Regions from separate parts of the Bacillus sp. Hm123 genome, predicted to be linked through region 1. Evidence: predicted binding sites of a transcription regulator. Region 1 holds the regulator's gene; each other region holds the start of a gene.
The links. The regulator CtsR, encoded in region 1, represses protease genes until heat stress. The targets are predictions, from matches to a motif close to ATGGTCAATAAAGGTCAAACA.

Region 1 (8,173 bases):
CATCGCATCCTGGGGCTGTAGTCGGTCCCAAGGGTTGGGCTGTTCGCCCATTAAAGCGGTACGCGAGCTGGGTTCAGAACGTCGTGAGACAGTTCGGTCCCTATCCGTCGCGGGCGCAGGAAATTTGAGAGGAGCTGTCCTTAGTACGAGAGGACCGGGATGGACGCACCGCTGGTGTACCAGTTGTCTTGCCAAAGGCATCGCTGGGTAGCTATGTGCGGACGGGATAAGTGCTGAAAGCATCTAAGCATGAAGCCCCCCTCAAGATGAGATTTCCCATAGCGCAAGCTAGTAAGATCCCTGAAAGATGATCAGGTAGATAGGTTCGAGGTGGAAGCGTGGCGACACGTGGAGCTGACGAATACTAATCGATCGAGGACTTAACCAATAAAGCAGAGGCGACTGTTCAGACATGACAAGCAAATGTTCTGACGCTGGAAAGACGTTAGTCTTGTAAGCGGCAGGTTATTTGACTCGAATGTCTAGGAGCCGGAGCTAGAAATAGATACACCAATAGGCGATTTGCAAGGTTACAATACTTATTATCCAGTTTTGAAAGAACAACTCTTTCAAACTTTATAGTCTGGTGGCGATAGCGAAGAGGTCACACCCGTTCCCATACCGAACACGGAAGTTAAGCTCTTCAGCGCCGATGGTAGTTGGGGGGTTCCCCCTGTGAGAGTAGGACGTTGCCAGGCACCAACCAAAAGAACAGCTTATGCTGTTCTTTTTTTAGTATGGGAAAATATAAATTGGTTCATGCTAATCTATACATATAAATTGCCATAAACAAACTTCATCATGTATAATTAACGTCAAATATAGTCAAAGTCAGAAATGGAGGAGGTATTGGTGCGAAATATATCTGATATCATTGAGGATTATTTGAAAAGAGTGTTGAAAACAAGCGGTAGCGAAATAGTAGAAATAAAAAGAAATGAAATTGCTGATAAGTTCCAATGCGTCCCTTCGCAAATTAATTACGTCATTAATACTCGTTTTACCATTGAAAGAGGGTATATTGTTGAAAGTAAAAGAGGGGGTGGAGGATACATTCGAATTATTAAAGTGCAAGTTCATGATCAACAGGATTTAATTGATCAGATAATTGCACTTGTTGGGAAGCGGATTTCACAGGCGAATGCTGATGATATTCTTTCTCGCTTAGTAGAAGAAGAAGTGATTTCAAATCGAGAAGCAAAAATAATGATAAGTGTGACGGATCGCTCTGTTTTGGATATAGAACTTCCTAGTCGAGATGAACTCAGGGCAAGAATGATCATAGCTATGTTAATGGCATTGAAATACAAATAAAAGGAGGGATCTCTTTTGATTTGCCAAGAATGTAAAGAAAGTCCAGCTAACTTGCATGTTACTAAAACAATAAATGGCGAAAAAACAGGACTGTATTTATGTGAAAGGTGTGCACGGGAAAGAGGAGAACAATATATGCTCAGTGGTCATCCTCAATTTTCTATCAACAATTTGCTTAGCGGCTTGTTTAATCTCGATTCTCTTTTTTCATCAAAGCCCGCTCAATATCCACAACAAAAGCCATTGAAATGTGATCATTGTCAAGTAACCTTTCAGCAATTCGTTAATATGGGTAAGTTTGGGTGTCCTCATTGTTATGAAGCGTTTAGTGAGCAATTAGATCCCATTTTAAAAAGGCTTCAAAATGGTAATAATGTGCATGTAGGGAAGATTCCACAAAGAGCAGGCGGAACTCTTCAATTGAAAAAAGAAATAGGAGTTCTTAAAGAGGAACTTCAACAGTTAATTATGCACGAAGAGTTTGAGCAGGCAGCTGAACTAAGAGACAAAATTCGCTCCCTCGAAAAAAATTTACATTTTGAAGGAGGAGAGTCTTCATGTCTCTAGAAAGATTTATTAATCAGGCTGCTAGCTCATGGATGAGCAGTGAAGGCCCTCAATCTGATATTGTGTTAAGTTCTAGAATTCGTTTAGCTAGGAATTTGGCACAATATAAATTTCCTGTTTTTTCAACAGCTGAAGAAGCAGTGGAAATGACAGAAGAGATTACTAAGGCTGTACAATCTTATTCTCCTGTCGAGCTACTTACAATGAAAGAGTTGTCTTCCTTGCAAAAAAGAGTATTAGTAGAGAAGCACTTAATAAGCCCTCTACTAGCAGATTCCTCTCCTTATGGGGCGGTTCTCCTCTCTGAAGTGGAAGATATTAGCGTCATGATTAATGAGGAAGATCATATTCGAATTCAATGCTTGTCACCTGGGTTACAATTAAAAGAAACGTTAGAAAAAGCGAATGCAATTGATGATGCGATTGAAGAGCAAGTGCAGTTTGCTTTTGATGAACAAAGAGGTTATTTAACGAGTTGCCCAACGAATGTTGGAACGGGATTAAGAGCATCCGTGATGATGCATCTTCCTGGTTTAGTATTAACCCAACAGATTAATCGAGTTATTCCGGCAATTAATCAATTGGGATTAGTTGTTAGAGGAATTTATGGTGAGGGTAGCGAAGTGTTAGGGAATATATTTCAAATTTCTAACCAACTTACACTTGGGAAATCTGAAGCTGATATTGTGGAAGACTTATTGAGTGTAGTTCATCAACTAATTGCACAAGAACACTCGGCAAGAGAAATGTTAATGAGTACTTCTGCTATCCGTTTGGAAGATAGAGTTTTTCGTTCATATGGCGTTTTAACGAATGCGCGAATTATTGAAACAAAGGAAGCAGCTCAATGTCTTTCCGATGTGAGACTTGGAATTGATATTGGATATATTAAACACATTTCAAAAAGCATTTTAAATGAGTTAATGATTTTAACACAACCGGGATTTTTACAACAGTATGCTGGTGAAGTTCTTCATCCAGAAGAAAGAGATATTAGACGAGCGGCTCTTATTCGCGAGCGGCTCAAAATGGAAGAAAACTGTTGATGTAAAGGAGATGGATGGACATGATGTTCGGTCGATTTACTGAAAGAGCTCAGAAGGTTTTAGCACTAGCACAGGATGAAGCAATTCGTCTTGGGCATAGCAATATAGGAACAGAGCATATTCTTTTAGGATTAGTGCGAGAAGGAGAAGGAATTGCGGCAAAAGCTTTGTACGGGCTTGGACTTAGCTCGGAGAAAATCCAGCAAGAAGTGGAGAAATTGATTGGTCGAGGAGAAGGAAGCGCACAAACAGTCCATTACACTCCTCGTGCAAAAAAAGTAACTGAATTATCAATGGATGAGGCAAGAAAGCTAGGTCACTCTTATGTCGGAACAGAACATATTCTGCTCGGGTTGATTCGAGAAGGAGAAGGCGTGGCGGCGCGAGTTCTCAGTAATTTAGGGGTAAGCTTAAATAAGGCTCGTCAGCAAGTTCTTCAATTATTAGGCAGCAATGAAGCTAATGGACATCAAGGGGGAGCAGCATCTAGTGTGAATACGCCGACGCTTGATAGTCTAGCACGAGACTTAACGGTGATCGCGAGAGAAGGTAGCCTAGATCCCGTTATTGGCCGTAGTAAAGAAATTCAACGAGTTATTGAAGTGTTAAGTAGAAGAACGAAAAATAACCCGGTGTTAATTGGTGAGCCAGGCGTCGGGAAAACAGCTATTGCAGAAGGTTTAGCTCAGCAAATTATTAATAATGAAGTGCCGGAAACTCTCCGTAATAAGCGAGTTATGACATTAGATATGGGGACGGTTGTGGCTGGTACGAAATATCGCGGCGAATTCGAAGATCGTTTAAAGAAAGTAATGGATGAAATTCGTCAGGCAGGAAATATCATTTTATTCATTGATGAATTGCATACACTCATTGGTGCAGGTGGAGCAGAAGGCGCGATTGACGCTTCTAACATTTTAAAACCATCTTTAGCTCGCGGGGAACTGCAATGTATTGGTGCAACTACACTAGATGAGTATCGGAAATATATCGAAAAAGATGCTGCGCTTGAGCGTCGTTTCCAACCGATTCAAGTAGACGAACCAACATTAGACGAATCCATTCAGATTTTAAAAGGATTACGAGATCGCTATGAAGCGCATCACCGTGTATCCATCACGGATGAAGCGATTGAAGCGGCTGTAAAAATGTCGGATCGATATATTTCAGATCGCTTTCTTCCAGATAAAGCGATTGACTTAATTGATGAGGCGGGTTCTAAAGTTCGATTACGCTCCTTTACAACACCTCCAAATTTAAAAGAATTGGAAGTGAAGTTAGAGAGTATTCGAAACGAAAAAGATGCAGCTGTCCAAAGTCAAGAGTTTGAAAAAGCGGCATCTTTGCGCGATTCAGAGCAAAAACTTCGTGAAGAGCTAGAGCGTACGAAAAACAGTTGGAAAGAAAAGCAAGGAAAAGAAAACAGTGAAGTGACCGTTGAAGATATTGCGATTGTTGTCTCTAGCTGGACCGGCATTCCAGTTTCTAAACTTGCTCAAACAGAAACAGAAAAACTGTTAAACTTAGAAGAAATTCTACACTCTCGTCTGATCGGACAGGAAGAAGCAGTGAAAGCTGTTTCTAAAGCAGTTCGTCGTGCAAGAGCTGGTTTGAAAGATCCGAAGCGACCAATTGGTTCATTTATTTTCTTAGGACCAACGGGTGTCGGTAAAACGGAACTAGCAAAAGCGTTAGCTGAATCAATGTTCGGTGATGAGGATGCGATGATTCGCATTGATATGTCTGAATACATGGAAAAACACTCAACATCTCGTTTGGTTGGTTCACCTCCTGGGTATGTCGGTTATGAAGAAGGCGGCCAGCTAACGGAAAAAGTTCGTCGCAAACCATACTCCGTTGTTTTATTAGACGAAATCGAAAAAGCGCATCCAGATGTATTTAATATTTTATTGCAAGTGCTTGAGGACGGTCGTTTAACAGATTCTAAGGGACGCACAGTAGACTTCCGTAACACGGTACTGATTATGACGTCCAATGTAGGAGCTCAATCACTGAAACGCAATAAATATGTAGGCTTTAATATTCAAGATGGAGAGCAAGATTTCAAAGATATGAAGGGCAAAGTGATGGAAGAGTTAAAACGTGCCTTCCGACCAGAATTCCTTAACCGGATTGATGAAATTATTGTGTTCCATGCTTTAGAGAAAAAGCATTTGAAAGAAATTGTAACATTGATGTCTGATCAGTTAACGAGTCGCTTGAAGGAGCAAGATATTATCGTTGAGCTAACCGATCAGGCGAAAGAAAAAATTGCCGATGAAGGGTACGATCCAGAGTACGGAGCTCGTCCGCTGCGTCGTGCGTTGCAAAAGCAAGTGGAAGATCGCTTATCCGAAGAGTTATTAAAAGGAAAAGTATTAACGGGTCAACATGTGATCGTCGATGTTGATAATAATGAATTTGTCGTGAAAATAAAGGAACCATCCGCTTTTTAATTAAGAGGAAAGGATGCACAACAAGAATTCATAGTGCATCCTTTTTTTAAATTTGATGAATATAAGGTAATATTAGAAAGGAACAAGATATGGCGAAGAAGAAAACAAAATTTATTTGTCAGTCATGTGGCTATGAGTCACCGAAATGGATGGGAAGATGCCCTGGTTGTAGTCAGTGGAACCAAATGGTTGAAGAAGTATCGATTACTGGTACGCCAAAGCGGACATTTATGCATTCAGAAACAACGGTTTCTACAAAGCCGGCTAAGTTGTCAGCAGTAGAAACAGTCCAAGAGCCAAGGGTGACAACGGATTTACAGGAATTTAACCGAGTGCTAGGTGGCGGTGTTGTACCAGGGTCGCTCGTCTTAATTGGAGGAGATCCAGGAATCGGGAAATCGACGTTGTTATTACAAGTTTCTTCACAGCTGAGTGCTAAAGCAAGTAAAGTGTTATATATTTCTGGTGAGGAATCGATTAAGCAGACGAAATTACGAGCGGATCGACTAGCGGTGAAGGATGATAATCTATTCATCTATTCCGAAACGAATTTGCAGCTTATTCATTCGGCGATTGAAGAGTTAGCACCATCCTTTGTGATCATTGATTCTATCCAGACGGTGTACCACCCTGAAGTGACGTCTGCTCCAGGAAGTGTGTCCCAAGTTCGTGAATGTACAGCTGAATTGATGCGAATTGCCAAAATGAATGGGATTGCGATCTTTATTGTCGGGCATGTGACAAAAGAAGGTTCGATTGCCGGGCCTCGATTGTTGGAACATATGGTTGACACTGTGTTATATTTTGAAGGAGAACGTCATCACACGTACCGAATTTTGCGAGCAGTCAAAAATCGTTTTGGTTCTACAAATGAAATGGGTATTTTTGAAATGAAGGAAGATGGACTAGAAGAAGTAGCGAATCCATCGGAAATTTTTTTAGAAGAACGTTCTCAAGGTACATCTGGCTCCACTGTTGTTGCCTCAATGGAAGGAACACGCCCCGTTCTTGTTGAAATCCAAGCACTCATATCACCCACTGTGTTCGGAAACCCTCGTCGAATGGCAACAGGCATGGATCATAACCGTGTGACACTTTTAATGGCGGTACTTGAAAAGCGAGTGGGCTTATTGTTGCAGAATCAAGATGCGTATTTAAAAGTGGCTGGTGGGGTAAAATTAGATGAACCAGCGATTGATCTAGCGATTGCTGTGAGCATTGCTTCAAGCTTTCGTGATCAGCCAACAAATCCGACTGATTGTATTATTGGAGAGGTTGGATTGACAGGTGAAGTGAGGAGAGTATCAAGAATTGAACAGCGAGTCTCTGAAGCCGCTAAGCTAGGGTTTACTCGAATTATTGTACCAGCTAATAACCTAGGTGGATGGAAAGTACCTGAAGGCGTAGAAATAGCGGCAGTCTCTACCGTTAACGAAGCTCTCAAAATTATTTTTGGTAAATAACTATTTTAAGATTTATAAAAATAAATAAAAATAGTTTTTTCAAAAAAACGGTTTTAAGTGGAAAAAAGTGTTTATAATAATATGAGGAGGTGAAAGTAGGATGTTAAAACGTCTTGTACAGGCGGGGTTTATTATTTTAGGTGGTACACTAGGTATTATTTTGATTCCGGACTTATTACAATTAATTAAATTAGATCAAGTGCACTTAATTAATAACTCGTATGCGGCAGCTATATTAGGAGCAGTGCTTTTCTATGTGCTAACTTTTTGGGCCATTGATCATATCGTTCACTTTGTGAAATGGTTAGAAGATCGTATTGTTACTGCTCCATTGACGGACATTCTTTCTGGAAGTTTAGGTTTGATTTTAGGGTTAATTGTAGCTTTCTTGGCGGGGAATGCCCTCTATTCTGTTGAAATTCCACTCGTGGATACGGTAGTACCGATTCTCTTAACGATATTACTTGGTTATTTAGGATTTCAAGTAGGTCTTAAAAAGCGAGATGAGATTATTAGCCTTTTCTCGATCAATAAAGGTGCAAAGAAAAAAGAAGTTGCTGAGGAGCCAGTAGTACCGAAGCGGCTTTATAAAATTTTAGATACAAGCGTGATTATTGATGGGCGGATTGCAGATATTTGTCAAACGGGATTTTTGGAAGGATGTATGATCATTCCTCAATTTGTCCTTGAGGAGTTACAGCATATTGCGGACTCTTCTGACACGTTGAAGCGAACGAAAGGACGAAGAGGGTTAGATATTTTAAATCGTATTCAAAAAGATATCCCGGTTGATGTGGAGATTATTGAGCGAGATTTTGAAGATATTCAAGAAGTCGATAGCAAGCTTGTAAAGCTAGCGAAAGAAATGAACGGAATCGTTGTGACGAATGATTTTAATTTAAACAAAGTGTGTGAGCTCCAAAAAGTCCAAGTGTTGAATATTAACGATTTAGCCAACGCGGTCAAGCCTTTAGTCATTCCTGGCGAGGAAATGCATGTGCTTGTCATTAAGGATGGGAAAGAGCAGAAGCAGGGGATTGCCTATTTGGACGATGGTACGATGATCGTTGTAGAAGAAGGGCGAGACTATATTGGCAAGCATATCGATGTAGTAGTAACAAGTGTGCTACAAACATCAGCGGGACGAATGATTTTTGCTAAACCGAAAATGATTGAAAAAGCGCTTTAAAGGGGAATCGAAGGATGGCGTATCAAGTAGTGATTCCGGCAGCAGGTCAAGGAAAGCGGATGAAAGCAGATCGTAACAAGCTGCTACTTTCGTTACAAGACCGCCCGGTCATTATTCATACATTAGAAGTATTTGAAA
Region 2 (8,173 bases), 1.1 Mb from region 1:
ACACGGGGCGATGCTTCCTATTCAGTATAGCTCGAACACACCGACTGACATTGGATTAGCTAAACTGGCTTCTTATATTAAAAAAGTAAAAAAGGAGCATGAACATGTATTAGTCATCGATAATGGAGATTTTATGCAAGGTACACCTTTAGCTAGCTATTATTTTCAGATGTTGAGACAAGAGAGGCATCCGGTGATTGTAGGAATGAACCATTTACAATATGATGCGGCTGTTTTAGGCAACCATGAATTCAATTATGGATTGGATATTTTAGTAAAGGCAGCCGATGATGCTACGTTTCCTTTTTTAAGCTGTAATATTTTACATGGTGAAACGGCTGATCCTTTCTTTGGTAAACCGTATATCGTCAAAACCTTTTCAACAGGAATAAAAGCAGCGGTTCTTGGCGTAACGACTCACTATATCCCTAATTGGGAAAAGCCAGCACATATTGAAGGACTAGCATTTGAAGATACGGTTACGGCAACCTCTAAATGGGTTAAGCATATTCGAGAAACAGAACGGCCAGATATTATGATTGTTTCCTACCATGGTGGATTTGAAGTTGATTTAGCTACCGGGGAAAGCATTGAACCAGTTGAAAAAGGAGAGAATCAAGCATATCGTCTATGCACGGAGGTAGAAGGAATCGATGTGTTGCTCACCGGGCATCAGCATCGTCAAGAACAGCAAATGGTCAATGGAGTAGCGATTGTCCAACCGGGATATAATGGGGCAGCAATTGGTCAAATAACAGCGGAATTTGTGAAAAAAAATGATCAATATAAGTTGCAACAAGTGACACCTGAAACGATACTAGCGGCAGATTTAGAAGCGGATGAGCGACTTGTAGATCTCATAGAATCTTATGAACAAGGAACGCAAAAGTGGCTAGATGAAGTGCTTGGTACAGTAGAAGGAGATATGATTATTCAGGATCCTTTTCAAGCGAGATTGGTAGAACATCCAATGATTGAATTAATTAATAAAGTACAGATGGAAGCCGCAAATGTCGACATTTCTAGTACGGCTCTTTTTCATAATGGTTCACCAGGGTTACCTCATAATATTACGATGCGAGATATTGTGGCTAACTATATTTATCCTAATTCATTAATGGTGATTGAAGTAACGGGGGAGGAAATGAAGCAGGCGTTAGAGCGCTCAGCTTCTTACTTTACGCTCATTGATCATAAACCAGCTGTTAGTGCAGAATTTTCATATCCGAAGCCACAGCACTATAATTATGATATGTGGGAAGGGATTGAATACACGATTGATCTCACGCGTTCACCAGGCAGTCGAATAACCGAGGCAGCCTATCATGGGCAACCGCTTCAGAGTGATCAATTATATAAAGTAGTTATGAATAATTACCGTGCAGGTGGGGGCGGGGATTACTTGATGTTTAAAGGGAAAAAGGTTATAAAGGAAATACAAACCGATATGACGGAGCTTCTTTCCGCCTATATTCGTAAACGTGGAACGATAACAGCGGAAGTGAATAACAATTGGACAGTTATTACTCCTTCCGTGTAAGTAAAGAAATGAGTGGGAACGTATGAATTATGAAAAAAACAAGCAATCTTTGAAATTATTTATTGTATTATCAAGGGCGACGAAAGTCATCAATGAACAAGTGAATGAATACATTTATGAGTCAGGGTTAAATCCGACAGAGTTTGCCGTGCTAGAACTGTTATATCATAAAGGCCCTCAGCCCTTGCAGCAAATTGGCAATAAAATTTTAATGGCAAGTGGGAGTATTACATATGTGGTTGACAAGCTAGAGAAGAAAAACTTGCTTGCTCGCAAAACGAATGAGAAGGATCGCAGGGTCATCCGTGCGGAAATAACAGATCAAGGTAGACAGTTAATTGACGAAATTTTCCCTCAGCATGAAGAAAATATTCATCAATTAATGAACATATTATCAGAAGAAGAAAAAGAGACAGCGATTGCTTTAATCCGAAAGCTAGGAGTGTCGATTAAAGATCTATCGTGAGAAAGAGGGGATTAGGATGAAGTTTACCGAGTATGTATATGAACGACCGAATATTGAAGAAGCAGCGATTCAAACAGATGAGTTGCTTCAACGTGTTGCAGAAGCACAGACAGCGACTGAACAGATGGAGCTGTTAAATAAAATCAATCAAATCCGCAATCGTATGAGCACGATGGTAGACCTTTGCTACATTCGTTATACGATTGATACGACGGATGAATTTTATCAACAAGAACAAGCTTATATGGATGAAATGTCACCGAGAATAGAAGAGATCTCGTCTAAATTAAACCGAGCGTTGCTTGCTTCTAGCCATCGTCCTGAACTTGAAAAAGCGTTAGGGAAGCAACTATTTGCCACAGCGGAAGCGCAAGTGAAAACTTTTTCTAAAGACATTATCCCTTTGCTTGAGAAAGAAAACAAGCTGTCTTCGCAATATACTCAACTGGTCGCTTCGGCTCAAATTGAGTTTAATGGCGAAACCCTTACGTTAGCCCAGCTAGAACCTTATGCGGAAGTCGCTGATCGTACGCTCCGTAAACAGGCAGTGGAAGCTCGCTTTTCCTTCTTTGCTGAGCATGAAGAGAAGTTTGATGAGCTATATGATCAATTAGTGAAAGTCAGAACAGAAATGGCTCATAAGCTTGGATTTGAAAATTTCACTGAACTTGGCTATTATCGTTTAAATCGAGTTGATTATGATGCTTCGATGATCAAAGGCTATCGAGAGCAAATTAAACAGCATATCGTTCCGTTAGCAACGAAATTAAGAAGTGAACAGAAAAAGCGAATTGATGTGGATTCTTTAAAGTTTTATGATGAAGCGTATCGATTTACGACAGGGAACGCCAAGCCAAAAGGGGACGCCGACTGGATCGTCAAAAACGGAAAGAAAATGTATGAAGAATTATCACCTGAAACAGCGGAGTTCTTTCAGTTTATGCTCGATCGTCAATTGATGGACCTCGAAGCGAAAAAAGGGAAAGCCGGTGGTGGTTATTGTACGTATATGCATAATTACCGCTCGCCATTTATTTTCGCCAATTTTAACGGTACATCTGGAGATATTGATGTATTGACGCATGAAGCGGGACATGCTTTTCAAGTATACTGCAGCAGAGATTTCTCTGTACCTGAATACTTATGGCCAACGTATGAAGCGTGCGAAATTCATTCGATGAGCATGGAATTTTTTACTTGGCCGTGGATGGAACTGTTTTTCAAAGAAGATACGGAAAAGTATAAGTATGCTCATTTAAGCGAAGCGATCTTATTTTTGCCTTATGGAGCAGCTGTCGATGAATTCCAGCATCGAGTGTATGAACAACCGTCCCTTACACCTGCAGAACGAAAGCAAGTGTGGAAAGAAATCGAGAAAGACTATTTGCCGCATCGCGATTATGATGGGATTCCATATTTAGAAGCGGGTGGTTTTTGGCAACGTCAAGGCCATATATACGATGTGCCTTTTTACTATATTGACTATACGCTAGCTCAAGTATGTGCCCTGCAATTTTGGAAGCGCATGGATGAGGATCGAGAAGCAGCATGGAAGGACTATGTGGCAATTTGTCAAATCGGAGGCAGTCTCTCTTTTACTGACATCGTTGCAAAAGCAAATCTAATGTCACCTTTTGAAGAAGGATGTATTGCCTCTGTGTTACAGCCAATTGAAAAATGGTTAGAAGAAAGAAGCGACAAAGTAATCTAAAAAAGTGCCCAAACTTGGGCACTTTTTTAGATTACGCTGTGATTTTGATTTGGTCTTCTTTCATCACTGCTTGCAATTGCTTCACTTCTGGATGATCTAAAATAAAGTCAGCGATGCGATCTTCTAGCTGTTCTTGAATGACGCGGCGTAAAGGACGAGCGCCGAATGCCGGATGGTAGCCGAGTTCACTTAACTTCTGCTTCACTGCATCTGAGACTTGCAGTGCCATTTGTTGCTCTTGTAAGGTGTCACTTAATTCTGCAAGCATTAAGTCAACGATTTGTAATAAGTGATCTTTATCTAGCGCTTGAAACTCAATAATGTTGTCAAAGCGGTTTAGAAACTCTGGTTTAAAGAAGTTGCTTAAAGAATCTAAGATTGAGTTTTCATTCGAAGTAGTACTCTTTTCAAATCCTACTGTGATCCTTTTTGTAGAGACCCCAGCGTTGCTTGTCATAATGATGACCGTATCTTTAAAGCTGACGGTTCTTCCTTGGCTATCTGTTAAGCGACCATCTTCAAGAATTTGCAAAAACATGTGCTGTACATCAGGATGGGCTTTTTCGATTTCATCTAGCAAAATAATGCTGTATGGGTTACGGCGAACTTTTTCTGTTAATTGTCCAGCTTCTTCGTGACCAACATATCCAGGAGGAGAACCAATTAACTTCGATACACTATGCTTCTCCATGTACTCACTCATATCGAGACGAACCATTGCGTCTTTTGAGCCGAATAATTCTTCTGCTAATGTTTTTGTTAATTCTGTTTTTCCGACACCTGTTGGACCGACAAATAGGAAGGAGCCAATCGGGCGTTTTTTGGATTTTAACCCGGCACGACTGCGACGAATCGCTTTCGCCACTTTTTGAACAGCTTCTGCTTGGCCAATTACTTTCTTTGCAAGATTTTCTTCTAAATGCTGCATTTTTTGCTGTTCATCTTGCTGTAGCTTTCCAACTGGAATACTTGTTTTTTGTTCGATCAAGTATTGAATTTCCTCAAGTGTTACGACAGGTCGTTCTGTTGATCCTTCTGTTCGTTTCAACTGATCTTCTAGTTTCGTTTCTTCATCGCGAAGCTTCGCCGCTTTTTCGTATTCTTCTTTTTGCAGAGCCGCTTCTTTTTCTTTTGATAGTTCTGTTAGTCGCTGTTGGATCGTTTCTGTATCTTGCGTGTTAATCGTTAAGTTTAATTTTGATCCAGCTTCATCCATTAAATCAATCGCCTTATCTGGAAGGAATCGATCCTGGATATAACGGTTAGAAAGAACAACGCAAGCTTCAATCGCTTCTTTCGTAAAGGTGACTTCATGGAAATCTTCGTATCGTTTTTGTAACCCTGTTAAAATATTGATCGCTTCTTCCACAGATGGTTCATTGACTTGTACCGGTTGGAAGCGGCGTTCGAGTGCCGCATCTTTTTCGATCTGGCGGTATTCTTTTAATGTTGTCGCTCCGATTAATTGAAGTTCCCCGCGGGCAAGTGCTGGTTTTAAAATATTTCCGGCATCCATTGAACCTTCTGCAGAGCCAGCTCCGACAAGTAGATGGATTTCATCGATGAAAAGAATGATATTTTTATGATGCTGCAGTTCTGTAATTAATTGTTTCATTCTTTCTTCAAATTGACCACGAACTCCTGTATTGGCAACGAGTGAAGCCACGTCAAGTAAGTAGACTTCTTTGCCTTTTAATTTAGCTGGTACGTCGCCTTCTGCTATTTTAAGGGCAAGTCCTTCAGCGATCGCTGTTTTTCCGACCCCTGGTTCCCCGATTAAAACGGGGTTATTTTTGTTGCGGCGATTTAATACTTCCATGACTCGTTTTACTTCTTGCTCACGCCCGATGACTGGATCAATAATACCGGCTTTGGCCATATTCGTTAAGTTTCGTCCGAATTGGTCAAGAAAGCCGTTGTTACTGTTATTTGTCTCTTTTGGTGGTACGTTCATTTGCTCTGCTTTTTGAGTGCTAAATTCTTTAAAGAACTCATTCATCGGGAAGTGTCCAAATCCTTGTGAATGAAAGGACTGACCAATGGTTTGTTTATTTTTTTGATAGCATGTTGAGCATAACAGCATTTGTTTCTCTTGACCGTTCACATTCATTCGTAATTGCACATTCGCTCTTTTTTGTTGACAGTTTTGACATAACATCTAGTTTCAACCCCTTTATTAGTTAGTTTTGACTTTGACTATCTTTGACCTTATATCCGTATTATACTTTGACCTTTTTTGACTTTCAAGGGTTTTGTTTGAAGTTGCTGCTTTTTTCTTCTTAATATCAATTGACAAGCATAAAGTGAAGTAATGGTGAAGAAGTGAGGGATGCATAGTGAGAACTTGGAGCGGTGCCTGCCAGGTAGCAGCAGTTTATGTAGGGACTGTCATCGGGGCTGGTTTTGCTACTGGTAAAGAAATTGTGCAGTTCTTTTCACAATTTGGTTTTTACGGACTGATTAGTATTGTCATTAGCGGACTATTATTTATTTTTCTTGGAGCGAAAATGATGCTCACAGCTATTGAATGGCAAGCTTCTTCCTTTGAAGAATTTAATCAATTTCTTTTTGGGGAAAAGTTAGGGAAAGTTGTGACAGCTATACAGTTTGTTATGTTGATTGGTGTTCTAGGAGTGATGCTTGCAGGGGCAGGTGCTCTATTTGAAGAAAGGCTTCAGTGGCCAGCAAATGTCGGCATTCTTTTAACGATTTTTGTTGGATTTTCAATTATGACGAGAGGGATACAAGGGCTGTTAGCTGTAAATGTATTCGTAGTTCCACTTATGTTGTTATTTCATTTTCGACTAGCAACAGAGGCGGTGGTTAGTCCTTCTTTTTTTGAGAGCCTATTAGTAGGTAAAGGTGACGATTGGACATGGAAAATGTGGACAGCTCCTTTCGTTTATACAGCTCTGAATTTAACGCTAGCACAAGCAGTGTTAGTTCCACTTGCTTATGAAATCAAGGACAAGCAGGTGATTAAACGAGGCGCTTTTCTTGGAGGAGTGGCTTTAATGCTGCTGTTGATGGCCAGTCATATGAGCCTTGTTCAAATAGATAATTTCACTTCATATGAAATTCCGATGGCAAAGGTAGTAGAGGTATATATGCCGACTTTTCATTATATATATGCCATCTTAATCTACGGAGAAATATTTACTTCGGTGGTCGGCAATGCTTATGGGCTAAAGCAACAGCTAGAGAGACGGGTGAACTGGGGGCCAAGCGTTCTTTTTGCGGTCATCTTTACGAGTGGATGGATTCTTAGTCAAATTTCCTATAGTACGTTGTTAGCTTTTCTATATCCGCTGTTTGGATGGATCGGTCTAGTTTTTCTGCTATTATTGTGGAAAAAATAATAAAAGCAGACGGTAGACGCCTGCTTTTAGTCATTGTTAATGAAGTGGAAGGAAAATAATTAACAATAAATCAAACACTAAATGAGAAATAATTAATGTTGGGATGCTACGTTTCCAAGCATACAAAGCTCCCCAGAACAAGCCAGCTACTAAAGCAGCAAGCATCCATACGATTTTTTCAGAATATATAAAGATGGACGCATACAAAGACGCACTCACTAATATCGCTGTTAAATCATTAAAATGGTTGGAGAGACGCTTTTGAATAAATCCTCGCCAAAATAATTCCTCTCCAGGAATAAACACTAATAAAAGCACGATATAGTGCCAAGAAAATTGTGGAGAGTACCATTTATACATAGAGGTCACTTGTTTTTCTAGGGAAAAAGGAAGAACGGGAAGCAACAAATGTCCAATCCAAAACAACAGATACAGAAGAAGCCCTGATAACAAACCATACTTAATAAAGCTAGTAGTCTTTTGTTTATCATCAATTTTCTCATTTATGATTACAAAGCTAATGAAAAAAAGGTTTGCAGCTGTATATATGTACCAAAATATATCACGGTCAGAAAAAGTAATATAAAGCAAAATATGTGCTAGTACAAGGCTGACAGCTAACCGCCAATCTTTAAGAACTGTCATTGTGTCAAACTCCTTTCTTTACTACAGCCATTATTTTAACAAAAAGCGGCTTAAATTGTAATGAATAAGTTTTGACAGAAAAAAGTCTGCCCCCCCGGGGGGACAGACTTTTTTAGTAGATTGTATATTATGAAAAATTAACAATGGTGTAATTTTTATGATTGACGACCGTTTTCTCTTCTAGCTCTAAGTCATCAAAATTATCCATGATCGTTAAATCGACGATCACCGAATTTTCATTTACTTTTTCAACGATTCCTTGTAAGCCATTTTTGAATTCAATGATATTACCAACTTCTGCTTTCGTCATCTCTGTCTCTCCTTCACGTATAAATATAGAAAAGGTTACTTATTAGGTGTTTCTTGACGTTTACTCATAATCTTTTTAGAATTACGTAGTAGAATGAAACCGATCGTTATTATAGGGATCATTCAAGAGTATTACTTCACAG
Region 3 (8,173 bases), 890 kb from region 1:
CAAATTGAGTGAAGCGATCCATTTTCCGTGCTTCTTTCTTATCCATAAATTGCTCAGGATCAAAATCATTAATTTCAGCTGCTACTTTTGCTGGATAATCGTCCGGGTTTACCCGTGTTAACGGCTTCACTCCACTTACCCCGTTCAATACATTTGCCCATGCTTCTTCTAATGAATTTCCTACAGGAGAAACAATACCAAGCCCTGTAATGACTACTCTACGTTTTTCCATATTTCCCACTCCTCATGCATTCATAAAAAAGTTTTTCGTTCTAGCGTCCCCATCTCATAGCAATAGCACCCCAGGTTAAGCCGCCGCCAAACCCTACCATCACTAGTAAATCATCGTCTTTAATTTTACCAGCTTCTAATTCTTCAACAAAAGTAATCGGAATCGAAGCGGCTGATGTATTTCCATATTTATCAATCGTGACCGACACTTTTTCTGTCGGAAGATCTAAACGTTGTCTCGCCGCTTCAATAATACGAATATTTGCTTGATGCGGCAAGAGAAAATCAACATCCTCTTTTTGTAATCCAGCTTTTTCTAGCACATTGATACAAGATTCTCCCATTTGACGCACAGCAAACTTGAATACTTCCCGTCCGTTCATTTGAACATATTGATCTTGATATAAATGTTTGAAACCCGTACCATCTGCTCCAAGCTCGAACGATAAAATTCCGCGTCCTTCTGAAACGGGACCAAGTAATGCAGCCCCAGCACCATCACCGAACAACACAGCTGTATTACGATCGTTCCAATCGAGTATTTTAGATAATTTCTCAACGCCCACTACGAGTACATATTTGTACGTACCTGTGTCAATAAACTGCTTAGCCGTGACAATTCCATACATAAAGCCTGCACAAGCAGCACTAACATCCATCGCCGCTGCTTTCTTCGCTCCGATTTGCTCTTGAATCATACAAGCAACGGAAGGAAAAGCATGATCCGGCGTGACTGTAGCAACGACAATTAAATCAATGTCCTCTGGGTGGATGCCAGCTTGTTCCACCGCTTTTTTCGCTGCTTTTACCCCCATATCAGAAGTCCGTTCTTCCTCTCCAGCAATTCTTCGCTCTTCTATTCCAGTTCGTGTCCGAATCCATTCGTCCGACGTATCCATCATTTTCTCTAAATCTGCATTTGTTACAATTTTTTCAGGCACATAGCGTCCCATTCCAAGAATACCAGTATTCATAAGGTTTCCCCTTCTTTCAACATCTTTTTTAAGATGATATCAATTATTAAGACTTGGTACTAATTTTACTGAAAACAACTCCATTTTGCAATAGGGGGAATTTGTAGAGTGCGGTCGAGTGACACCTTTTTTCCATAGAAAAAGAGAGCATCCTTGAAGTGGATGTCTCTCTTTCATTTTAATTATTCTCTTTTGCCTCTTTTTTTCCTAATTCATAGGCTTCATTCATCACTTTCAAAAACATGCCCATGAAAGGTTCCATTAAATCCATGGAAAACTCCACATCTGCTTCTTTTAATTTCTCCTGTGCCTCTGGAAGGTATTTCATCGCAATTTGCATAAACTCTACATTTTTATTTTCGTTCATTTTTTCTCCTCCGCTTTTCTTGGAAGCTTACCGGTTTCAATATAGTGATCAATGTCTCTGTTGACTCTATTGACAAAATCCCTTTCCAATAATGAATTAAATTCACTTAACGAAATGACTCCATCCTGGAAATCAAAGTGAAGGTTTCCTGACTTCAACTCTCCTTTGACAAAGCGTGTAGCAGCGAGTAAATATAACTTGTCTACATGTTGCATCGTACTCGTTAATACCGTTTCTTTTCCAAGATCCGATTGATCAGACACATAACCGATAGCGTATAGTCCTTGCTCTCTTAACTTCTCAATAACAGGTACATTATACCCATCTCCCGCTGGATAAACAACATCCGCACGCTGATCTAAAATCGGCTCTAACAATTTCATCGCTTTTTCAGAATCATCCCAGTCGCCTACAAACTTTGTGACAACTTGAATATCTGGACGTTCAAATTTTGCCCCTTCGACAAAGCCCTTCACTTCCGGCTGCCATTTATAAGTAGCTAAAATGCCAACCGTTCCTGTTTTAGAAGCTTGTGCCGCTGTCATTCCACCAAAAAAGCCCATGGCATGAGCTTCAAACTTTAAGCTAGTTGTGTTTTTCTCTTTCGCATTGCCGTTGAAGCTGACAAAATGCATATCAGGATATTCTGGTGCAATCTTATTGAAATAATCAGCGTACTCACTGCCATGCCCGAATACAAGTGTGACACCTTTATGTTCAAACTCTTCAACTGCTCGTTCCACTAAAGCTTGGGAGTCCATTCCTTCTTTATAAAAGATTTCAGAATCGTATTCAGACTGAATTTTCATCATTCCTTTATAGCCCTTCGTTCCCCATACTTGATCATTGGTCGTTTTAGGAACAAGCAAGCCTACTTTTCCAAGTACTTCTGAATTATCTTTTGTTTGACACCCTGTAGCAACTACTAGCAAAAGGATGATGAATGTTAGCAACATTATTTTTCTTATCATAGATTACGTACTCCTTCTAAATATATCGCTCCCTTTTCTATCTTACTGTTATTTCACAAAGAGAAAAAGAGAAATTTTTTACTAAGAACAGATAAAAATATAAAGGAGCGAAAATATTTCTTTATTGAGTTCTAATTGATATGCTAAGATTAAGGGTGAGTGACAAAAAGATTTTCGTTGAAGGAGGAAACATTCGGTGCAATATATTATGACTTTCTTTTGGTCTTTCTTACTGATTCAAATGTTAAGTTACGTTGTTGGTTCCATGGTTGGAGCTGAATTTACTTGGTTACCTGGTACTATCATTTCAATCATCGTAGCTATTCTTTTATTTGTGATTTCTGCCCTTGTTCCAAACGATCCGGTAGAACATCATTAAAAAATAGGCTGCCCTATAGAGGGACAGCCTATTTTTTATTTCACCATCAATTCATTATTCTCTACGTCAATAATCGCTGTTTCATGAGCGGAAATCTTCCCAGCAATCATCTCACGAGCAAGCTTCGTTTCTAAGTGATGCTGAATAAAGCGTTTCAGCGGTCGAGCTCCGTATACAGGGTCAAACCCTTCCTTCGCAAGCAATTCCTTCGCCGCTTCTGTCACTTCTAGTTGAATTTGCTGCTCTTCTAACCGTTTTCTTAAATCATTGAGCATTCGATCAGCAATTCCTTTAATATTAGCAAGACTTAATGGCTTAAATAAAACAATATCATCGACACGATTCAAAAATTCCGGTCGGAAATGGCGCCGTAATTGTTGCAGCACTTGCTCTTTCGTCTCTTCTTGGACTTCTTCGGCGTTTTCTTTTCGTTCTAACAAAAATTCCGAACCAATGTTAGACGTCATAATGACAACAGTGTTTTTACAATCGATCGTTCGACCTTGAGAATCCGTAATGCGACCGTCATCTAGCATTTGTAGTAAAATATTGAACACTTCTGAATGCGCCTTTTCAATCTCGTCTAGTAGCACAACAGAATATGGCTTTCTTCGTAAAGCTTCTGTTAATTGTCCCCCTTCTTCATAGCCAACATATCCGGGAGGTGCGCCGATTAAACGAGATACCGCATGCTTTTCCATGTACTCTGACATATCAATTCGGATCATTTGGTCTTCGCTATCAAATAGCGTGTGCGCTAGCGTCTTCGCCAATTCTGTTTTTCCTACTCCTGTTGGACCGAGGAAAATAAACGAGCCGATCGGACGGTTTGGATCTTTAATGCCCGCACGTGCTCGCAACACGGCATCGCTAACGAGTTGAACCGCTTCATCTTGTCCGACAACACGCTCATGCATAATGCTCTCAAGACGCAACAGCTTTTCTCGTTCCCCTTCCACAAGCTTCGTCACTGGAATGCCTGTCCAACGCGAAACAATGGAGGAGATTTCTTCATCGGTCACTTCTTCTCTTAATAGACGATGTTCATTATTTTCAGAGGCAACCATTGCTTTTTCCAAATCTTGAAGCTCCTTCTCCATCATTGGAATTTTGCCATGGCGTAATTCAGCTGCTTTATTTAAATCGTAGCGATTTTCTGCATCTTCTAGCTCACGTCTTAACTTCTCAAGCTGTTCCCTTTTTTCCTGTACGCGGTGAATCGCTTCTTTCTCCGTTTCCCATCTTGCTCGCATTTCATTCGCTTTTTCCTTTAAATTAACCAGTTCTTCTTGTAACTGAATGAGGCGATCTTTACTCGCTTGATCTTTTTCCTTTTTCAACGCCGCCTCTTCAATTTCTAACTGCATCACCCGACGAGTCACTTCATCAAGCTCACTTGGCATCGAATCAATCTCAGTTCGAATCATTGCACACGCTTCATCGACTAAATCAATCGCTTTATCTGGTAGAAAACGATCTGTGATGTAGCGATTCGATAATGTAGCAGCAGCAACAATCGCTCGGTCGTGAATATTCACTCCGTGGTGAATTTCAAAGCGCTCCTTCAAGCCTCGTAAAATGGAAATCGTATCTTCTACTGTTGGCTCTTGTACAAGCACCTGTTGAAAACGACGCTCAAGTGCAGGGTCTTTCTCAATATATTTACGATGCTCTTCTAACGTTGTCGCTCCGATACAGTGAAGCTCTCCACGCGCAAGCATCGGCTTTAACATATTGCCAGCATCCATAGCTCCCTCTGTCTTGCCCGCACCGACAATCGTATGAATTTCATCGATAAACAACAAGATCTGACCATTGCTTTTCTTTACTTCATTTAGCACAGCCTTCAATCGCTCCTCAAACTCCCCGCGAAATTTCGCACCAGCAATTAAAGAACTCATATCGAGTGAAAAGATCGTCTTATCTTTCAATCCATCGGGTACATCTTTACGAACAATCCGCTGAGCCAATCCTTCGACAATCGCCGTTTTCCCTACACCTGGTTCGCCAATTAATACGGGATTATTCTTTGTCTTCCTAGAGAGAATACGAATGACATGGCGAATTTCTTGATCACGCCCAATGACGGGATCGAGCTTTCCTGACCGAACTTCTTCTACTAAATCACGTCCATATTTACTTAACGCTTCATAACTCGCTTCCGGATGTTGAGATGTCACTTTTTGATTCCCCCTTATTTCATGAATAGCCTTTTCTATTTTCTCTTTCATTAAAGCTTCTCTCGTGAAAAATTGCTTCATTTCATAGTCGGTTGTATCGGCTAAAGCAAGGGTAATATGTTCAACTGATAAATATTCATCTCCCCATGCTTCTTTCACCTGATCAGCCGTTTGCATCAACGTTTGTACACTAGCAGATAAATAAGCTCCGTATTGAACCTCCGCTCCTGAAATGACTGGCTTTTTTGCTAGTTGCTCCTCTAAAAAAGCCTTCCAGTTCGCAGCACTACTTCCGGCACGTTCCATAATTCTGATCAATAAGCTGTCCGGCTTGTTCACTAATGCCAACAATAAGTGGCACAGATCAATTTCTGTATGTTCACGCTCTTTCGCAAGCGTTTGGGCATCAGCTAACCCTTGCTGCAAAGAATGCGTCATCCGTTCCGTATCCAATATCCCTCACCTCTTTTGACCTTTTTTGACCTTTTTCATAATTATATTTGTTTACCAACAAACTTGTAAAGTGATATGCTGATAATTGGAGAAAAAAGGGGATACCAACCAAAATACTTTACAGTTTCCCTTTCTTTAGTGTTAAATGATGAAGGTTAACTATTTGTTGGAGGTTTATGACCGTGAATGATGCTATTTTGTTATTAAAATATTTATTGTTAGGAATGTTTCAAGGATTTACAGAACCGATCCCGATTTCATCAAGTGGACATTTGCAGTTGGCGAAACACTTTTTCGGAATTGAAATTAAAGGTTTAACATTTGAATTGATGGTGAACACCGCTTCCTTACTTGCCGTGTTGGCGATTTATCGTCAAGATATTATTCGCCTTGCAACTAATGGGTTAAGCTATGTGAAAACGAAAAATCCAGATGATCGTTCTGAGTTTATGTTTATCGTCTATTTAATTATTGCGACGATCCCAGCTGGGGTAATTGGTGTGGTCTTTGGCGATTTCATTGAAGACAAGTTATCTTCTGCTCGTACGGTGGCTATCACGTTAATTATTACCGGGATTGCATTATGGACCATTCGTAACTTACGCGGACGTAAAAATGATGGCGATATGAAATTAAGAGATGCGTTAATCATCGGCTTTGCTCAAGCTGTTGCCTTAATTCCTGGAATTAGCCGTTCCGGTGCAACGATTGTGGCGGCGATGGGGCTAGGAATGAAGCAAGAAACGGCACTTCGTTTTTCTTTCTTGCTGTTTATTCCCGTTAGTCTTGGCGGAGCGATTTTAAGCTTTTCAGACATTTTAGGTGATCCACAGCTTGCTCAACTAGCGATTCCTTATGCGCTTGCCTTTATCGGCTCATTTGTTATGTCTTACTTTTCACTAAAGTGGTTTATGAATATTATGGCTCAAGGAAACTTAAAGTATTTTGCCATCTACTGCTTTATCGTCGGACCACTTGTACTTTTCTTCATCTAATCACCAAACGAGGGAGACCATTTTACTTGGTCTCCCTTTCCACTTATTATCTCGTGTTTCCAACAGAAGCACCACGACTTAATTCACAAAACTTTTGTACCATTTATAGAAATAAAATACTTTTTTTGCCTCTTGGGTTGTTTATTACTTTTTTTACTATTAAAATAGGTGTTATTAAATTTGTTTACAGAAGGAGAATCAGATGAATAGATGCCTTTCTCTTTCAGAAAAGTTTGTCCAATTATTTGAAGAAGAGAACACTGTAAAACTCTTCCGAAAAGGAGATTACTTGTTCCAAGAAGCAACAGAAGCAAAAGAGCTTTTTCTACTGTTAAGTGGAAAAGTACAAATTAGTAAAGTAGTCCCTGATGGCCGTGAATTGTCACTGCGCATTTGTGGAAAAAATGATATCATCGTCGAATTCTCCCTATTTAACGGGGACACACAATACTCGTATAACGCAAAAGCTTTAGAAAATGGTGAAGCTCTTGTTATGACTAAAAAACGACTGGAAGAAGCAATTTCCTCTGACCCTAAATTAATGATGAGTTGGCTCCAATATACCCAATTAGACAACCGAAAAATGCAATCAAAATTGCGCGACTTAATTTTACATGGAAAAAAAGGTGGCGTATATTCTACGCTCATTCGATTAAGCAACACATTCGGAGAACAGACCGAAGAAGGAGTCCGTATTACTGTTACATTAACGAATCAAGAAATCGCTAACCTCTGCGGCACATCACGCGAAGTCGTCAATCGAATGTTCAGCGACCTCCGCAAAAAAAATGTTCTGTCCATCGAAAAAAGCCAATTAATCATTCACAACATTGGATACTTAAAAAAAGAAATCGACTGTGAAAACTGCCCAATAGAAATATGCCAAATTGACTAATCAAAAGCGGAAGGCGCCGTTTAACGACGTATGGGCTGGAGCAATCCGCACGAGATAAAGGAAACACGATGAACGTTAGTGAATCGATGTTGACTTATCGCAAGGAGGAGTGCAGAAGCCCACTAGTCGTTGGCGCCTGGAGCTAGACTAGCCGAAAAGCGGAGCCAACTGCCCAGACACGACAAGCAAATAAAAAGGATGCAACTACTTTATTCTGTAGCTACATCCTTTTTATTTTTTGCCTAACGCCTTCTAAGCCAAGGCATTCTTATTGAATCCCAAGAGCAATTTTGGCATAGCGAGACATTTTGTCACGCGTCCATGGCGGATTCCAAACGATATTCACTTCTGTCTCTTTCACTTCAGGAATGTCAGCCAATGCAGCTTTCACTTGATCGACAATGACACCTGCTAGCGGACATCCCATTGCTGTTAATGTCATCGTGACAATCGTCTTTCCGTCTTCTTCCATATCAATATCATATACAAGACCAAGGTTGACAATGTCAATACCTAACTCTGGGTCGATAACTTGCTCCAACGCTCCCATAATGTTTTCTTTTAAATCTTGATCCATACATTTTCCCTCCTCTTTCTATTTCACTATTTCTACTATAACAAAAGGAAGAATCAATTATCACCCTTTACGCTTATAATTATTGATAGCTTTCCTATTGGACATATTGATTTATTAAAGCGTACACTAAAGAAGTAAACATATAGAAAAA
Region 4 (8,173 bases), 630 kb from region 1:
CGATAAGCTGTACCATGACATCAATCAATACACGAGGGGTAAAATATTGTCCCGCTCCCGATTTCTTTTCACTAGCATTCTTCTCTAATAAGCCTTCATAAAGATTGCCAAGTCCTTCTTCCTTTGCATTGTACCAATCAAGTGCATCAATCGATTTAATGATTTTCTCTAAGTTTTTCGGTTCGGTAATACTTGTAGCAGCGTCACTATAAATAAGGCGTAACTGCTCATTTTCACTGCTTCCTAAATCAAGTAACAACCGCTGATAAAATGTCTTTAATTCTACACCTTCTTTATCTAACAAATCATCCCAACGATAGCCTTCTGGGATCACACTTTCCGTTTCTTGTTCTTTCATCATTTTTAAAAACAATAAGTATGTTAACTCCGTAACGTATTGTTGATACGTGATTCCATCATCACGCAGGACATTACATAAATTCCACAGTTTTTGTACAATCTCTTGATTATTCATAGCTTCCTCCTAATTTTTGCTCAACTATTTTATTATAATGGAAAATTAATGACTCTGAGCAATTACCTTTAATTTCAAGAAAAAGAGAGTCCCCTTAGGAACTCCTCTGTTATTGAGCCTTTTCTTTTATGAATTGATAGAACTTAACAAATGTCTCATTATACTGTTTTAGACATTCCTCGATAGCCTGTTTTTCTGAAAAAGTAAACTTTGCCGCTAACCGATATAAATCGGTGTTTTTTGACCCTTGAGAAAGCTCTATTTCACATCGAAGCAACGTTTGCAACTCATCCGTATATCTCTCTGCTATCGAACGGATCAAATCTGTTTCTTGCTTTTTATAAGACTCCACGAACATGGAAGCAGTACGATCCTTCTTGTAGACAAACACAAAATTCCATTTCTTCCCCAAAAAGCGGTGTCCTTTGAAATAATCTCTTTGTCCACCATATCGAGCTGTGTAATCCGTATGGTTGTTGATAAAGTTAGCTACTTCTTGCAGGAATGAAGAAATATCTTCGTCCACCTTTATTTTGCGCTCTTTTACTGACGTCTTCTTGTTAATATAATAATCCTCAAGCTTATATGGAGGAATAATTTGATCGGTATCTACAATAAGTTGATCTCCCAGTTTGTATGGTTTGATTGTTACACATTTCACATCGATGCTATTTTCATATAACCATGTACAAACGGAAAGAATTCTCTTATCAATGTCTTTGCCGACAATAATGATCCGTTGGTTATTGTTAAGAATATTATTTAACTCTTCCTCACTGTCTACTTCAAGAAACTCCACTAGCTCATCTTTAGCATTAGTTGATGGAGCATGAACGCTTGAATAATCTTCATATACTTCAAGGATATCAGTGGGACTAAGCCTCGCACAATAAGAAGCATATTTTAGAGCTTGAAAATCAACACCGCTCCCCGTAGTGTCTCTCTTCACTTCAATTATCACTAAGTTACCTTCTTTATCTATAGCTAGAAGGTCTAGTCGCTCGTTCACTTCAAACTTATCGTATTCATGAGCAATAATGAGTAAATCTTCAGCAAGGATTTCTGGACTTTTACGAATCCATTCCTCTATGTGTTGCCGTTCCTTTAAGTCATTCTCAGAGAATGTGGTTTCTCGGATTTCTTCTAGTCGATTCTTTTCTGTATCAAGTCTATACAAGATAGTTATCCTCCTAATGAATCAGCTTATATAAAGGTTTTCATTAATTGTCGACACAATCGTATCAATGAGATCACCAAATTCACGGTGTAACAGCTTATATCCACCTTGACTGCGGAATGGCTCTTCAGTAAACGCTTCATGCGATGTTGGAGCAAGTACTGGCACTTGAAGTAATTGTTTTTCTATTCTCTCTAACCACTTCTTCTGCCTTGGAGTCCAATCATGCAGTGAATACACTTTTTGCATTGCTAGCTTAATACGGGTTTCATGGTCAACAAGGGCCTCACCTAAAGCAGCTTGACGAACAAAGCTGATAATATCAGCGGCAATGTCTTCATTTTTTGTCTGCTTCCAAGCTGTTTGCAAATGAGATTGCTTAAAGCCTTTCGTTTCCAGAATGGTAATAAGTTCTCGTAAATCCTGTCTTGTTAAGTCTTTCGGTCGTGTGCAAATAAGATGAAGAGCGGGAATTTCATTAATATTCTCTTGGATAAAACGAACGAAACCTTCTAAATAGTCTTCTGGTCGCTTGTTTCCTTCACCGTATCCTCGAATCACATCTGTTACTTCATCTTCCTTATTGGAGATGTATCGTTTCTCTCCTGTTACCCGATACGTTTCCATATACTCAAATAACATGTTATGTTGCTTTGCTTCTTGTGGCGTATACGACTGAATTTCTTGCGCCCACTCATCCACATTTTTTCCATTCGACAGTTCTTCAAACTTTTGCTTTCCTTCTTCATCCAGTCTTTGTTTACGACGCTGGATTTTCGCTACCAATTGTTCACGATAAAAAGAAGCTTCGTCTTCTGTAGCAGCATTAGCAAGTGATTCGTATAATTCACCGATACTGTAATTTTGTTTCTTTACAACAGGTTTCATCTCTGTATAACTTTGCAATTTGTCGTAGATACCCACTGCATCATAGACGTTAAAATGTGTCTTTCCAATGTCTGGACAAAGACGAGTCGCACGTCCAAGCATTTGGTCATACAGAATACGAGATTGTATTCGTCGTAAAAATACCAAGTTTGTAATTGGAGGAACGTCAATGCCTGTGGTCAGTAAATCCACTGTTACAACGATATTTGGTAGCCGTTCATTTTTAAACCGTTTAATTGCATCTAATGGCTTGTAGATATAGCCCGTAATTTTCATAATGGCATCGTCTTCAATTTCATCGCCACGTTCTTTGAAAGCTTCCTTTAATAACCGAACAACTAAGTCCGCATGTTGGTCAGTAGCTGCAAAAATAAGAGTTTTCTCTTTTCCTGTCGGGTCAATGTATTCGACCAATTTGTTTAGAACCGCTCGATTAAAAGGCTCAGTAATCACCCGTTTATTAAACTGCTCAACCTCAAAATGAACGGTATCTTCCATTTTCTCAAGAATAACCTCACCTTTATCAACATCATACACTTCTACTTCTTCGTCTTTTTCAAACGTAATTCCCACTTGTGAAAGTTCTGTCTTAAATAAATAAGGTGGCTTATGGTCAACTAAATAGCCATCCAGAACCGCTTCACTATAAGAATATTTGAAAATGGGCATACCAAAAATTTCTGTTGTATGAAGAGCAGGCGTTGCAGTAAGTCCTAAACATGCCGCATCAAAATAATCAATTACACGTCGATATTGACTAATGTAATCATTTTGGTCACGGAATTCTAATTCTTCCTCTGACATTTCTCTATCACTTGTATAGCCACGATGTGCTTCATCTACAATGATAAAGTCATACTGCCCGACACTTGGAAGCTTTTCGTTATCGCTATAGAAAAGTCTCCGAACCATTCCCTGGACTGTCGCAATATGCACCTTCGTTTCAACTTCTGGAGACATATCTTCTAATGACTTGACATCATATATATCAGCGAATGAATAGCCTTCAATTTTTGTATCTTTTAAAGCGTCCTCCGTCTGTTTTCCAAGCGAGTTACGGTCAACTAAGAAAAGAATACGACGACATTTTTTTGATTTAATTAAACGATACATAAGAGCGATAGCTGTACGAGTCTTCCCTGTTCCCGTTGCCATTGCAATGAGCATTCTTCTTTGTGCTTCTTTTAATCCCTCTTCAGCGGCAAGTACAGCTTTTTGCTGATAGTGACGTAAGCTAAACTTGGTAATATCTTCTTCCTCTAGCCGTTTATGTGCATCCTTATCATCTTGACTAAGAAGAAGCTGCAAATCGTCAGGTGAGTGCCATCCCTCAAGAGGACGGGCATGTTCTAATGGTTTGCGTGAATCCCAAAACCAGATGCCTGACTCTTCTTGAAGCTGTCTCAAGTATGGTCGACCGTTCGTTGCGTATAAAAACGGCACTTGATATTCACCTGTTGTCGGTGTAATAACTTCATCCTCAACTTGTACTACATTTTTTGCATAAACCTTTGTTTGACTCTCTAATGCACTAGGAATCGTTTTCTTTTTTGCCTTTGCTTCAATAAAGCTAACAAGCTTTAGCCCGATAAACAACGCATAGTCAACCCTGCCCCCATCGACCTTCCACTCAGCTATTGCCATGTTACGATTTTTCTCTGGCAACGTTCCATTCTTTTGATGATTTAATACAGCTGTGTCTACTTCCCATCCAGCAGCACGTAGTTTCCCATCAATAATCGTACGTGTTTCAGCTTCTGTTAATTGCTGTCGACTCATAAAGTTTTTGGATATCTTTTTACGCTCGGTTTTTATATCCGCTTGTTCTACTTCTGCTTTCTGACGAATTGCTTCTAATTCTTTTTCAAGCTTTTTGACTTTTTCTTCATATTCTTGCTGAAGCATTTCTGTACTCTGTTCTACTTGTTCTTGAGGTTCTATATACTTTGGTGCTTGAAAGTCCCAATCACCATATACCTCCATAAACCAAACAGACAAGCGGAAAGTCAATTGCAATAAAGCTTTTGCTTCTTCTGTTTTTCCATACCCTGCTTCGTGCATTGCTAGATTTCCCTTACGACGAAGAGCTTCAAATATATCTATTAATTCTGGCTCAAGTAAGCCTTCTCGACGTAATGTATTAATACGGTCTACCTGTGTTGTACCGTATGCCTCTTTAATGTTCTCAGAAGCAAGAATAAATTTTGTTAATGTCTCTGCGAACAATCGTAGTTTCATCACTGTTGTATGAGGGTCTTGATATACATTGTTCTCCGCTGTTTCTCCTAAGTTAGCAAGTACATCCCATTTCCCTTGAAAAAATGAAAAGTTGCTGCCCATTGTTATCACCGTTTTTCATAAAGTTGTATGCGTCTATTATACTATAAGTACAAATAAAATGGGAAAACAGTGGAATTCATGTGAAGTTAATCGAAGTCTTTTCATACTAGAACTCATTTTGTAGCACATCAATATAAAATCACAGCTTTATTCTTACTTGACTTCCCTCCCACGCTCCCAAAAACCCCTCTATTGCGTGGCACACAAAAAAGCTCCTACGCTCGTAGAAAAATCACTACAAACATAGGAACTCATTATCATTTTATTACGCCCTCGGCAGGAATCGAACCCACATCTTAAGAACCGGAATCTCACGTGCTATCCGTTGCACCACGAGGGCAAAATGTTTAAGTACATTACAAAATTATAGCGTAATATATCAGAAATTGCAATATGCAATTATTTCGTGCTGTTTAGCAGGACTTTTATTGGACATACTAGAAAATTATATTTAAAGAGAAAATGTTAATATTTAAAGCTTAATGTTTGACCTTCATTGACCATCACTGTATGATAAACATTACATAAGATTTTCTTACAAAATCATTCTTAAGGAGGAAAGAACATGAATCTAATTCCTACAGTTATTGAACAAACAAACCGAGGAGAGCGTGCGTACGATATTTACTCTCGTTTGCTAAAGGATCGCATTATTATGCTTGGAAGCGGCATTGATGACAATGTAGCAAACTCAATCGTTTCCCAATTATTATTCCTTCAAGCAGAAGACCCAGAGAAGGACATTTCCATCTACATCAACAGCCCAGGTGGAAGCATTACAGCCGGTATGGCGATTTATGACACGATCCAATACATTAAGCCAGATGTTCAAACGATTTGTATCGGTATGGCTGCTTCTATGGGAGCATTCTTGCTGGCGGCTGGAACGAAAGGCAAACGTTTCGCCCTACCAAACAGTGAAGTAATGATTCACCAACCACTCGGAGGCGCGCAAGGTCAAGCAACGGAAATCGAAATTGCTGCGAAACGCATCTTGTTCCTTCGTGAAAAACTAAACCAAATTCTAGCTGAGCGTACAGGTCAATCACTTGAAGTCATTTCTAAAGATACAGACCGCGACAACTTCATGACAGCTGAGCGTGCATTAGAATACGGCTTGATTGATAAAATTCTTACACGTAACGAACTTCCGGAAAATAAATAAAAGCGGAAGTCCACTAGTCGGTGGAACCTGTAGCTGGATAAATAAATCAAAAAAACACCTGAACAATGGAGCGATCCATCATTCAGGTGTTTTTTAATAGTTACCTTCCTGTTCAACGAAGGCTACTAATGCCTCTAATGCGCTTTGTTCATCATGTCCGTCAGCGGAGATCGTGACGGAGCAGCCGCGGTTAATCGCTAGGCTCATAATGCCCATGATGCTTTTGGCGTTCACTTTCTTGCCGTCTTTCTCAAGGAAAATCTCCGAAGAAAAGCGATTGGCCTCCTGCACAAATAAGGCTGCTGGACGCGCTTGAAGTCCCATCTTCAATTGCACGTTTGTTGTTTTTTCAACCACTTTGTTTCCCCCCTCTTCTTACTTATTCGATCGGTTCGCTTGCTCTAATTTTGTCAGCGATTTCATCTATTTTACGAAGACGATGGTTAATACCTGATTTGCTAATTTTCCCTCCAGATACCATTTCTCCCAGTTCTTTCAATGTGACATCTTGATGCGTCACTCGCAGTTCGGCAATTTCGCGCAGTTTATCTGGCAATACTTGTAGGCCAACTGTTTCTTCGATATAGCGTATATTTTCAACTTGGCGCAGAGCTGCACCAATCGTTTTATTCAAGTTAGCGGTTTCACAGTTAACTAGTCGGTTCACCGAGTTTCTCATATCGCGGACAATGCGGACATCTTCAAAACGAAGCAAGGCACTGTGCGCACCAATAATGTTTAAAAATTCGGTGATTTTCTCTGCCTCTTTTAAATAGGTAATAAACCCTTTCTTTCGCTCTAATGTTTTACTATTGAGATCAAAGACATTCATCAGTTCACTCAGAGCCTCATTATGTTCTTGATATAGGGAGAAAATCTCCAAATGATAAGAAGACGTTTCTGGGTTATTTACCGACCCACCTGCAAGGAAGGCTCCTCGTAAGTAAGCACGTTTACAGCATTGATTCTCAATCAGCTTGGCCGAAATGTTATGAACAAAGGAAAAGCCGGTTTCAATAATCGCTAAATCGTCTAATATTTCTCTTGTCTGTTCCTTTAGTCTAACAATGTAGACGTTATTCTTTTTCAACCTCATCTTTTTACGAACGAGCAGTTCTACTTCCACTTCATAGTTTTTCTTTAATAACACGTATATTCTTCGAGCGATCGCCGCATTCTCTGTTTGAATATTCACAACAAGTAAGCGATTGGAAAATGAAAGTGATCCATTCATTCGAATAAGCGCAGAAAGTTCCGCTTTCGTACAGCAACTATTTCCTTCAACGGTCGTTAGTTCTTTTTTCGTTTCCGAAGCAAAAGACATATGAGACACCCCCCTATCTGAGATGCTCGTTCTATAGTATAAGGTTTATTTTTTTTCTTTAATTAAGTTCGATAAGATGTCCGCCACTTTGTTGGTGTCATGACGAATCATGCCCTTTTCTCTAGTGACGATATCATCAAAAATGACGTTGAGCCCTAATGATTTCAAGAGGTCAATATCATATACGACTGGTTTCGCCAGCTCTTCTTTATATTTCTCTTGAATTTGTGTCGGGATCGGCTCGTTATTAACGAGGATCGTATCGATAAAAGCACAGGCCATATGGTCATAAATTGCTTTTACATGATCGCTTGCGGTGAAATCGAGCGTTTCGCCAGCCTGGGTCATTAAATTACAAATATACACTTTTCGCGCTGTCGCATTGCATACTTCTTCTCCAATTTGCGGAACGAGTAAGTTCGGCAAAATGCTTGTATACAGGCTTCCCGGTCCGACGATAATTAAGTCGGCTTCTCGAATCGCTCGAATCGTCTCAGGCAAAGGCTGTATATCCCCCGGTGTTAAAAACACGCGCTTAATTCTTTTTCCTGAGTAAGGAATTTTCGATTCGCCGGATACGACCGTACCATCTTCCATTTCAGCATGAAGGACGACGCTTTGATTCGCCGCAGGCAACACTTTTCCACGGACATTAAGCACGCGGCTCATTTCTTGAACAGCATGTACAAAATCACCTGTGATCGAAGTCATGGCAGCGATCATTAAATTCCCAAGCGAGTGGCCCGATAGTTCATTTTTAGTACTAAAACGATGTTGGAACATACTTTCTAGTAACGGTTCCAC

Region 2: the regulator CtsR is predicted to act here: its motif matches at 5,941-5,961, upstream of ACSVDJ_RS06065 (ATP-dependent Clp protease ATP-binding subunit).
Region 3: the regulator CtsR is predicted to act here: its motif matches at 5,568-5,588, upstream of clpB (ATP-dependent chaperone ClpB).
Region 4: the regulator CtsR is predicted to act here: its motif matches at 5,364-5,384, upstream of clpP (ATP-dependent Clp endopeptidase proteolytic subunit ClpP).

Annotation. Positions count from the first base shown of each region.
Region 1 is NZ_CM200277.1:92,525-100,697, forward strand. Features, by position in the region: rRNA gene ACSVDJ_RS00515 (23S ribosomal RNA) at 1-388, shown strand, start outside; rRNA gene rrf (5S ribosomal RNA) at 583-698, shown strand; gene ACSVDJ_RS00525 (CtsR family transcriptional regulator) at 853-1,314, shown strand; gene mcsA (protein-arginine kinase activator protein McsA) at 1,330-1,881, shown strand; gene mcsB (protein-arginine kinase McsB) at 1,872-2,927, shown strand; gene clpC (ATP-dependent protease ATP-binding subunit ClpC) at 2,948-5,383, shown strand; gene radA (DNA repair protein RadA) at 5,473-6,846, shown strand; gene ACSVDJ_RS00550 (PIN/TRAM domain-containing protein) at 6,947-8,035, shown strand; gene ispD (2-C-methyl-D-erythritol 4-phosphate cytidylyltransferase) at 8,050-8,173, shown strand, end outside.
Region 2 is NZ_CM200277.1:1,156,705-1,164,877, forward strand. Features, by position in the region: gene ACSVDJ_RS06050 (bifunctional metallophosphatase/5'-nucleotidase) at 1-1,540, shown strand, start outside; gene ACSVDJ_RS06055 (MarR family winged helix-turn-helix transcriptional regulator) at 1,563-2,006, shown strand; gene ACSVDJ_RS06060 (M3 family oligoendopeptidase) at 2,023-3,717, shown strand; gene ACSVDJ_RS06065 (ATP-dependent Clp protease ATP-binding subunit) at 3,749-5,875, opposite strand; gene ACSVDJ_RS06070 (YkvI family membrane protein) at 6,054-7,076, shown strand; gene ACSVDJ_RS06075 (CPBP family intramembrane glutamic endopeptidase) at 7,113-7,721, opposite strand; gene ACSVDJ_RS06080 (YkvS family protein) at 7,849-8,031, opposite strand.
Region 3 is NZ_CM200277.1:977,565-985,737, reverse strand. Features, by position in the region: gene fabF (beta-ketoacyl-ACP synthase II) at 1-232, opposite strand, end outside; gene ACSVDJ_RS05165 (beta-ketoacyl-ACP synthase III) at 273-1,205, opposite strand; gene ACSVDJ_RS05160 (ComZ family protein) at 1,384-1,572, opposite strand; gene ACSVDJ_RS05155 (BMP family ABC transporter substrate-binding protein) at 1,569-2,543, opposite strand; gene ACSVDJ_RS05150 (YjzD family protein) at 2,740-2,922, shown strand; gene clpB (ATP-dependent chaperone ClpB) at 2,958-5,555, opposite strand; gene ACSVDJ_RS05140 (undecaprenyl-diphosphate phosphatase) at 5,738-6,550, shown strand; gene ACSVDJ_RS05135 (Crp/Fnr family transcriptional regulator) at 6,753-7,445, shown strand; gene ACSVDJ_RS05130 (metal-sulfur cluster assembly factor) at 7,714-8,022, opposite strand.
Region 4 is NZ_CM200277.1:3,058,882-3,067,054, forward strand. Features, by position in the region: gene ACSVDJ_RS16120 (class I SAM-dependent DNA methyltransferase) at 1-475, opposite strand, end outside; gene ACSVDJ_RS16125 (hypothetical protein) at 585-1,652, opposite strand; gene hsdR (type I restriction-modification system endonuclease) at 1,674-4,880, opposite strand; tRNA gene ACSVDJ_RS16135 (tRNA-Arg) at 5,149-5,220, opposite strand; gene clpP (ATP-dependent Clp endopeptidase proteolytic subunit ClpP) at 5,446-6,045, shown strand; gene ACSVDJ_RS16145 (HPr family phosphocarrier protein) at 6,139-6,402, opposite strand; gene whiA (DNA-binding protein WhiA) at 6,425-7,369, opposite strand; gene mgfK (gluconeogenesis morphogenetic factor MgfK) at 7,415-8,173, opposite strand, start outside.